3 regions of the Parabacteroides sp. AF39-10AC genome follow, and region 1 is predicted to be linked to each of the others. Evidence: riboswitches for the same ligand, from Rfam matches in the RefSeq annotation. Region 1 holds a riboswitch; each other region holds the start of a gene.
The links. A riboswitch is a leader RNA that binds a small molecule or an ion and turns the genes downstream of it on or off. The one in region 1 is predicted to bind thiamine pyrophosphate.

Region 1 (3,282 bases):
TTGTGTTCCTTTTAAAGTCCAGACATGTACATCTATGTTTCAACAATATTGGAGACCTTGGAGCGAGGAGTACCGGGATATCTGGGTTCGAGAGATGCCCCATTCATGTCTCCGGGCGAAAGACTTTGACTTCTTCAAGGAGGACATGTGGGATTATGATTTTCAGAATATGTTCCCTTTTTGGTTGTATCAACGGAAAATGGGCCGGCGTATATGTTGCCTTGTTGGTATCCGTACCCAAGAGAGTTTTAATAGGTGGCGGGCCATACATAGTGATAAGAATTACAGAAAACTAGCTAATTATAAATGGACTCGCAGAATGAATTATTCTATATATAACGCATATCCTATTTATGATTGGAAAACTCAGGATATCTGGATAGCGAACGGAAAGTTCGGTTGGACATATAATCATTTGTATGATTTGTATTATCAAGCAGGGGTGCCTTTGTCCCGGCAACGTGTGGCGAGCCCATTCATATCCCAAGCGATATCCACACTGTTCATTTACAAAGTTGTCGATCCCGACATGTGGGGGAGGATGGTTGGACGTGTAAACGGTGTTGGCTTTGCCGGTATATATGGGAATACCTCCGCTATGGGATGGAGGGCTATCAAGTGCCCAGCCGGGTTCTCTTGGGAGAAATATATGTATTTTCTCCTAAATACTTTACCCAAAGAAACTCGTGAGAACTATTTGAATAAGTTAAGAGTCAGCCGTAAATTCTGGAGAGAAAAAGGAGGATGCCTCAGTGAGGAGACTATCGCTAAGTTACGGGCGGCTAATATTCCTATCATTGTGGAAGAATGTACCGCTTACCATACGGATAAGAAACCGGTACGGATGGAGTATATCGATGATATCAATATACCTGAGTTTAAAGAAATCCCTACTTACAAACGTATGTGTGTTTGTATTTTGAAAAACGATCATACATGTAAGTATATGGGTTTTTCCCAGACAAAACGAGAGAGGGATATGAGAAAAGAAGTAATGGACAAATATAATTTTTATAAGCATGGGAAACTTTGTTAGTCCGGCATATGGTGTTAGGGCTGTTCCTATAGAAAAAATTGTGGCCAACAGCTATAACCCTAATATCATGGCACCACCGGAAATGCGATTATTGGAACTTTCCATTTGGGAGGATGGCTATACGATGCCTTGCGTCTGTTATTATCTTGAAGAGGATGATTTATATGAGATAGTAGATGGTTATCATCGTTATCTGGTTATGAAGCAATCTCAAAGGATTTATGATCGTGAGAAAGGAATGTTGCCTGTAACGGTGATTGAGAAAGATATTTCAAACCGAATGGCTTCAACCATTCGCCATAACAGGGCTCGAGGGATGCACAACTTGGAACTTATGACGGAGATTGTTACGGAGTTGGTCAAATCTGGGATGTCTGATAAGTGGATCATGCGTAATATTGGAATGGATAAAAATGAGTTACTTCGGTTCAAGCAGATTTCGGGATTAGCTGAATTATTCCGGGATAAAGAATTCGGTTGGTCTGATGACTGGTCGGAAGAAGATTAAGCTTCTTACATTTTGTTTGGCTGAGCGTTTTTTGCCTTTTATGGCTCTGTTGAGTACATATATACTAATTTTTTGTACATTTGCCCCCGACTTTTCACATAGGGGTGCCCGAGTCATACGGGCTGAGATTATACCCATCGAACCTGATCCGGGTAATGCCGGCGAAGGGAAAATAAGGTAGAACTAGGAAATAAAGGGGGCGTTACCTCTATGTGCTCCCTGATGTTTAAACTTTAATTAGTTATTAAGATGGAACAGATTGTTTCAAGTGGAATCATTGACTCTTACTTCGAGAAGTTGAAGAGCAACTTGTCTGTGGATGTAGCGATCGTGGGAGGGGGACCTTCCGGTATCGTGGCCGCTTATTTCTTGGCGAAAGCCGGTAAGAAGGTGGCGTTGTTTGATCGTAAGCTGGCTCCCGGTGGAGGTATGTGGGGCGGCGCTATGATGTTCAACGATATCGTGGTGCAGGAAGAGGCTATGCCGATTATCAAGGAATTGGGCGTAAGCTATAAGGAGGGTGCTAACGGCACGTATATCATGGATTCGGTACATACCACTTCCGCTTTGATTTATCAGGCGACGAAGGCGGGCGCTACGATCTTTAACTGCTATTCGGTAGAGGACGTGGTGTTTCATAACGATGCCGTAGCCGGTGTGGTAGTGAACTGGGCTCCGGTAATCCGTGAGGGGATGCACGTGGATCCGTTGACGATCATGGCAAAGGCTGTCTTGGAAGGTACGGGGCATGATTGCGAGATTGCCCGTGTGGTAGCCCGTAAGAATGATATCCAATTGAATACACCGACCGGAGGCGTGATCGGCGAGCGTTCCTTGAATGTGGAGCTGGGTGAGCAGACGACGGTGGAGAACACGAAGGAGATCTACCCGGGATTATTCGTTTCCGGTATGGCCGCTAACGGCGTAAGCGGTAGCTTCCGTATGGGACCGATCTTTGGCGGCATGCTGATGAGCGGCAAGAAGGCTGCTGAGTTGATCTGCGAAAAACTTGGGAATTGAAAATTGAGAATTGAGAATTGAAAATTATTGATTGTTGTATCTTTAATTTTCAATTCTCAATTCCCAACGGTTTTTCCTTGTCTCAAGAATAAGAATCCCGTTATGATCAACGCCGTGGATAATCCCGTATAGAATACGGAAATGAAAGAATTCGGCAGTAAATGGAACGTGCGGATCGTGATCCCGAAAGCGATCATGAAGATCATGATAATCCAACCTTTCACGTCGAAGAAAGAGAACGGGCAATGTTTCCCGTTTTTCCGGGAGATCCGTTCGGAATGTTTATAGAAAAGCCGTTTAAAGACTAAATTGAAGAAAAGCAAGAAAACGATGGTCGCTTCCCCGATCTTGAATAACCAATAATGGGTATCGTTTAACCATGTGATGATACCGATGCGTAAGATATTGATACCGGCGAAAATCCATACGCAACCGGCGGTATATAATAATACCTTTTTATTTACTCCAAACTTCATCTATCTTTTTATTTACCGCAAACTTACAACATTCATGTAAAAAACGGAAAAATATCCTTATCTTTGTGCCATGCGTGAGAAAATGAAACAGAGGATTGTACAATACGTGGTGCTGATGGCCGGCATCTTGGCATTGCTTTCTGTGGTTATCCCTCACCATCATCACCGGGACGGGATGCCTTGTTATCAATCCTTGACCGCGGAGCAAGCGCATGGCGATAAAAGCACTGATACGCATGATT
Region 2 (3,282 bases), on a different contig from region 1:
TTCATGCGCAACTGTATCCATGAGCACCCTCCTTGGATTGCCATGCGTACCTCGTCGCATTCCGTATATTTAGGCGTACGATGCGTTATAAACATCAAGCGATTGTTTCCACCAAAAGGGGGGCGTAATCCGGTTGTTCTCCGACCGACTCTTCCATTCTCATCATATCCGAAATAATAATTTAAGGCCATACTTGTAATCGTTTGAATTGTTTTATGAGTTGATCCGCGACTAGAAGGGAGGGATCGTTTCCCCAAAGGGCTCCGAGAACGGCGACACCGCCGAAGGGGATATCTTTTAATTTCGTTATTGTCTGCGGGCAGATTCCTCCCAAGGCAATCACCTTATCATCGATGATGCCCTTCGCGTTTCGCAATCCATCTAAGGGGAATCCGCTACCATATCCTTCTTTGGATATACTCTGAAAGATCGGGCTAAGGAATACATAGTCGCATACCGGTTTATACTCGATAATCTCTTCCAGACTATGGCAAGAACGACTTATACTGCCTTTATATAAAGGTGGAGCTTCCGGGTTCCTCTTGTTCAAATGGACTCCTCCTAAAGCCCTTTCTTCTGCCAAGGTAAACCAATCATGAAGAACGATCCTGTCGTAATAGGCCGGAGAGATGTTATCCAATAAGCCCTCCAATTCATCACGTTTACAATCCGGTTTACGTAGATGTAAACGAGACATTCCTTCCGCAAATAGAAGTTCGATCAAAGAAGCTTCATCCGCGAAAAAATAAGGTGTAGTAATTACGACCAGCTTATTCATGATTCCATCGGATTTTATGAAGGGCAGAGGGTGAGAAGAAGTGGTTTACAGGTCCGTGCCCTTTTCCCATGCATACATTTGCCCCGTGAACGAGCGCGTTATTCATATATTCCTTGGCTAATCGTACGGCTTCCACCAATGAATGGCCGAGTGCCATATAAGCGGCGATGGCGGACGATAGCGTACAGCCCGTTCCATGGGTATTGAAGGTCTCCACTGTTGGCGAGACCAGACAAATCGGATTATTCTCATTGATAAATAACCGATCCACCGTTTCTACTCCGGGAATATGCCCCCCCTTGATCAATAGAGCGTTACATCCTTTTTCCTGCAATTTCCGGGCGGCAAGTAAGATATCCGCCTCGTTATTGATTTTTATACCGGAAAGATATTCCGTCTCGGGAATATTCGGAGTAAGCAGTGTCGCTTTAGGGAACAACTCATCCATGATGGTTCGGATGGCGTCATCCTCCAATAATTTACTTCCGCTCGTGGATATCATCACTGGATCTAAAATGATAGAAGTCTGTTGGAAGGAAGGTAAAGTTTCAGATACGACCTTTACGGCATCCTTGTTATGTAGCATCCCTATTTTTACGGCATCTACGATGAAATCCTCAAGAATAGCTTCGATTTGTCCTCTCAAAATCTCGGGAGAGATCGCTTGGATCCCTCGCACTCCCTGTGTGTTTTGAGCGGTTATAGCCGTTATCGCCGAGGCTCCAAAAACCCCCAGCGAGGAAAAAGTCTTAATATCCGCTTGTATTCCGGCACCACCGCCACTATCAGAGCCCGCGATCGTTAAAGCTACCGGATAACGGTACGTTTCATTTTTATCCATCTAACATTCGTTTTTCTTACGGCGGCATTACCCGCATCAAGTAGTAAGGGTATGATCTCAGCCCATATAGTATGGCACCCCTTCGACGACGCAAACTTAGTGAAAAAAATCGATATTAAGATATTTCCGGCTTTTAAACGATAATTTTAACGCAAGGTTATACTTCCATAAATCGTAGACGGGAGCCTTCTGGTTTTAGAAGGCTTCCGTCATATTCATATAAACCGCCATCCCTTTTTGGTTCGGGTCTTTGCCTACGTCTAGGCGGAAGTTCTTGCCGGGTTGCATTTGGATACGTAAGCCTACGCCGTAGTTGAACTTCCATTTATTCCAGTCTACGATAGGAGCGTTTCCGATCGTACCCGTGCCGACCCAGCCAACAAAACCACACTTCGCCCAGAAATTACCGCTCTTATATTTCTCCACGCTGCCGAACATATGACGATACTCCAGAATCCCATACGCCATGGTCTTGTCACGGTACTTGCCCCAATAGTATCCGCGAAGATCGAAAGGAGAGCCAAACGAAGGAAGCTCCGTAAAAGGAACGTTTCCCACACCGATTTGTGTCTTGGCGATCCATGCCAAGGTGCTACGAGGACGAAATACTTGCTGGAATTGGCGGTATTCTAACTCGAACATCTCATAATTATATGCACCGCCTAAATACTTTCCATACACTTTAGCGATCGCGCTTAGTAACATACCGGAACTTGGGGTCGCCACGTCATTTCGTGTATCGTATTGAATCAAGCCGCCGACACCGATATTGACATAATCTCGTTTGAACTTATTGAAATAAGGATCTTCGGCCATCACCGGGTTGATATCATCTGATTTGCTGAAATTAATATCAAAAAGAGGACCCGTATATAAATGAGGCCTAACTTCCCATACGAAACGGGGATATAGTTGGAAAGAACTCTTATGGAATTTCGTTGTCGAGTCGCTCTTCTCGATTTGCTCGATCGTCTCATAGCCTTTCCCGAAATAATGCGAAGGTTCGTTCCGATAACCGTAACTGATATAAATACGGAAGCGATTCTCGTTGAAGAATAAGGTACCGGCACCGGCAAAAACGAACGTCCCGTTTAAGGTAATGTTAAATCCCGCAGGGATAAACGATCGTTGGGATATCGTATCATTCTTGTTTAAGCGAAAGCTAGCCAAAACCGCGCCACCTACGCCAAAGGAGGCTTCCGGCGTGTAAGACGGTCCGCCAAGGATAGACCACCAGATCCTTTTGTTGGCCCGTATGGAGTCTTTATGTAATTGTTTATGATAACGTTGTATTTGCTTTTCGGTCATAGGCTTACCATCCAGCATCAGCACTTCTTTCGGAATCGTGTCATTGGAAATGCCTTGCGCCTTTACGGAAAAGGCGAATAGAAGGCAGGCCATATAAATTAAAAGATATCTAAACATTATTTTAATCAATATTTAGAGGGCAAAAGTACGAAATCCTCCTAATATGTATTCTTAAAGAATCCCTAATAAAAAAGAATAAACAGCTAAAAAGAAATGCTATTACAGTCTGGGGGGTGTAGAGACGTAGCGTGCGCGCTGCGTCTCTACAGCTAAGATTGGTACAAGACCTTGCCCTCTTCGGATATTAACAGCAAGGTTAGTTCGCCGTCGGGAAGGATAGGAGCGCAATACGATT
Region 3 (3,282 bases), on a different contig from region 1:
AACGATCGCACGTACGGTCTCTCCCTTACGATAGAAATCGGTCGGGATTTGCTCGGATTTCGGCAGTAGCAACTCATTACCATCGTCATCCAGCAACAGGATTTCTTTCTTCCACACCTGATAAACCTCAGCGGCGATGATGTGGCCGATTTTATCCTTATACTTAGCGTACAAGCTGTCTTTCTGCAATTCAAGTATCTTTGAAGCCAAAGTCTGGCGCAAGTTTAAGATCGCACGACGTCCGAAGTCCGCGAAATGCACCTCGTCGGTCACTTCCTCGCCCACCTCACAGTCGGCGTCGATTTTACGGGCCTCCGTCAACGTAAGCTGCAAGTTCTCATCCTCCAATTCATCATCAGCCACAACCGTACGGTTTCTCCAGATCTCGAAATCACCTTTCTCAGGATTGATAATCACGTCATAGTTCTCATCCGTGCCAAACATCTTGGCGATCACGTTACGGAACGAATCTTCCAAAACGCTAATCATCGTATCTTTATCGATATTCTTCAACTCCTTGAACTCCGCAAGGGTGTCAATCATACTGATTGTTTCCTCTTTCTTGGCCATAATCTTACTTGAATCTTATTAAGTATTTTGTATATTTTATTTCATCAAATGTATACGACTCATCCTCTATCACGGTTACCTTCCGCTTAGCGCCCTCCGGTTTCACCTTCTTCTCGACAGAGACAACCACACCGTTCTCGTCGGCAGATTTCAACACACCTGTCAGCTTCGAGCCGTTTTTCAACAGCATCTCCACCTCGTTTCCGATGTTCTTGACGTATTGGCGAAGTACCTTAAAAGGAGAAGTAATGCCGGCGGAGCCAACCTCCAGCTCATAATCCTCGACGTCACGATCCAGATGCTCCTCCAAATACCGGCTCAACTCAGCGCAATCATCAATGCTTACCGCTTCATCGTTATCAATTTCAACGACTATCAGGTTCCCCGGTTTAATCACTACGTCTACTAAATAATTGCTTGAAGAGGCTAGTTTTTCCTCTACTAATTGGCTTACCACTTTCTTTTCTATCATACACATATCTGTTAAGAACAAAAGAAGGGGACTACCCGCCCCCTCCTCAACTTCACTTAATCGCCCGCAAATATACAAAAAATCAATGAGTTCTCAAAATATCCTCATCTTTTTGCAGAAAAAATTAATACGACACAAACCGGATTACGATCGATAGTAATCAGAATTAATATCTATAGAAATCCGATTTACTATTGATAGTAATATTTATTAACATTTTTATGCCTATCTTTGCTGCCGAATACGAAGGGGTGCTCGCGGAATCCTTCACGAAAGGAGCGGGCTGAGATCATACCCATAGAACCTGTACAGGTAATGCTGTCGTAGGGATTCATGCTTCTCCGATCCTTTCTATTCATCTATTTAGTTTTAAAGCAAAAAGATGAAAAGATGAAAAATGTATTGGTTATCTTGGCCGGCTCCTTGCTGGCTACAACCGCCAAGGCACAAATGCCTAGTCCGGTCGACTCCTTGAAAATCTCAAAAGACGTATCTTTAGATGAAGTGGTTATTACCGCTACCAAAGTCGGGAAAGAGACCCCGGTAGCTTATAGCGACATCTCCAAACAAGAACTAAGCAGCCGGAACAACGGGCAAGGTATCCCATTCCTTATCTCCCAATCCCCGTCTGTTATCATGACCTCGGATGCCGGAACGGGTATCGGTTACTCCGGTTTTCGTATCCGGGGTACAGATGCGAACCGTATCAATATCACGATCAATGGCGTACCGGTTAATGACTCCGAGTCTCATACCGTATTCTGGGCTAATATGGCCGATATAGCTTCCTCGGTAGAATCGATCCAGATCCAACGAGGCGCCGGAACCTCTACGAACGGAGCTGCGGCTTTTGGCGCTACGGTCGCCATGCAGACCGAGAAACCGTCCTTAAAGCCTTACGGCGAATATTCCGTATCAGCAGGTTCTTTCGGTACGCTGAAACATACGGTAAAAGGCGGCACTGGATTACTTTACGATCATTTCGCTTTCGACGCCCGCTACTCCAATATCCGTAGCGACGGCTTTATCGATCGTGCCTCCGCCCGTATGAGTTCTTACTATGCCTCCGCCGCTTTCTATGCCGATAATACATTGATTAAATTCCAAGCCTTCGGGAACAGCGAGAAGACCTATCAAGCATGGAACGGTGTTCCGTCTTATTTACTTGACACAGATCGTAGCTATAATCCATGCGGAGAATATGAGGAAGATGGAGTGAAGAAGTTTTATAACAATCAGACGGATAATTATTGGCAACACAACTACCATTTAATGGCCAGCCAGCGTATCGGAGATTTCTGGAATATGAACCTGACCCTTCATTACACCGACGGAAATGGATATTACGAGGATTATAAATCGAAAGCCAAATTCAGCAGTTATAAACTACCGGAATATATCGATCCGGAGGGTAATACCGTAAAAAAGACGGACCTTGTGCGCCGTAAATGGCTCGACAATTATTTCTATGGAGCCGTTTATAGCGCAAACTATCAACGTGACAATACCCGCCTTACGCTGGGAACCGCCGTCAACAACTATGTAGGCGATCATTTTGGCCGGGTAATGTGGACCAAAAGCGCAAACGTCTTGCCACAACCGGATTACGAATATTATCGCAATACCGGTAAGAAATTAGACTACAACGCATACGCTAAATTGACTCAACGTCTTTCCCCTCTTTTCACCGGCTATCTGGACTTACAATACCGTGGGATCCATTACACCATTAAGGGAAACGATGACAAAGCCGGGGAAGGACTGGACATTCGTAAGAACTGGAACTTCTTCAACCCGAAAGCCGGAATAAACTTCCATAACAATGGCCATAACGCCTTCGTCTCTTTCTCCGTCGCTAACCGGGAACCGAACCGTGACAATTTCACGGAGGCAGGCCCCGAGGAACGTCCTACCCACGAGACCTTATATGATTACGAGGCCGGTTATAGTTTTGGTAACGACCGTTTCCGGTTTGGAGCCAATCTCTATTTCATGGATTACAACAACCAATTGATCCTGACCGGCAAGATCAGCGAGATCGGCGAGGCCCTCACTTCCAATATAAAGGATAGTTACCGAATGGGTATCGAGCTTACCGGAGGTGTACAAATCACCTCTTGGCTAAATTGGAGCGCGAACGTAACCCTCAGCCAAAATAAAATCAAGCATTTCGTGGAATACGTGGATAATTGGGATACCGGAGGACAAGAGATCAATGATCTAGGCACAACGAATATAGC

Region 2: linked by a shared signal. The riboswitch ahead of thiD (bifunctional hydroxymethylpyrimidine kinase/phosphomethylpyrimidine kinase) and the one ahead of DW033_RS12955 (sulfide-dependent adenosine diphosphate thiazole synthase) in region 1 are both predicted to bind thiamine pyrophosphate.
Region 3: linked by a shared signal. The riboswitch ahead of DW033_RS04290 (TonB-dependent receptor) and the one ahead of DW033_RS12955 (sulfide-dependent adenosine diphosphate thiazole synthase) in region 1 are both predicted to bind thiamine pyrophosphate.

Annotation. Positions count from the first base shown of each region.
Region 1 is NZ_QTLP01000013.1:14,341-17,622, reverse strand. Features, by position in the region: gene DW033_RS12965 (DUF3440 domain-containing protein) at 1-1,036, shown strand, start outside; gene DW033_RS12960 (ParB/RepB/Spo0J family partition protein) at 1,020-1,544, shown strand; TPP riboswitch at 1,635-1,731, shown strand; gene DW033_RS12955 (sulfide-dependent adenosine diphosphate thiazole synthase) at 1,794-2,564, shown strand; gene DW033_RS12950 (hypothetical protein) at 2,621-3,040, opposite strand; gene DW033_RS12945 (DUF6769 family protein) at 3,111-3,282, shown strand, end outside.
Region 2 is NZ_QTLP01000002.1:126,905-130,186, forward strand. Features, by position in the region: gene DW033_RS02435 (thiamine phosphate synthase) at 1-191, opposite strand, end outside; gene DW033_RS02440 (thiamine phosphate synthase) at 182-778, opposite strand; gene thiD (bifunctional hydroxymethylpyrimidine kinase/phosphomethylpyrimidine kinase) at 771-1,619, opposite strand; TPP riboswitch at 1,614-1,711, opposite strand; gene DW033_RS02450 (BamA/TamA family outer membrane protein) at 1,815-3,044, opposite strand; gene cbiD (cobalt-precorrin-5B (C(1))-methyltransferase CbiD) at 3,197-3,282, opposite strand, start outside.
Region 3 is NZ_QTLP01000003.1:213,043-216,324, forward strand. Features, by position in the region: gene nusA (transcription termination factor NusA) at 1-570, opposite strand, end outside; gene rimP (ribosome assembly cofactor RimP) at 575-1,042, opposite strand; TPP riboswitch at 1,280-1,390, shown strand; gene DW033_RS04290 (TonB-dependent receptor) at 1,433-3,282, shown strand, end outside.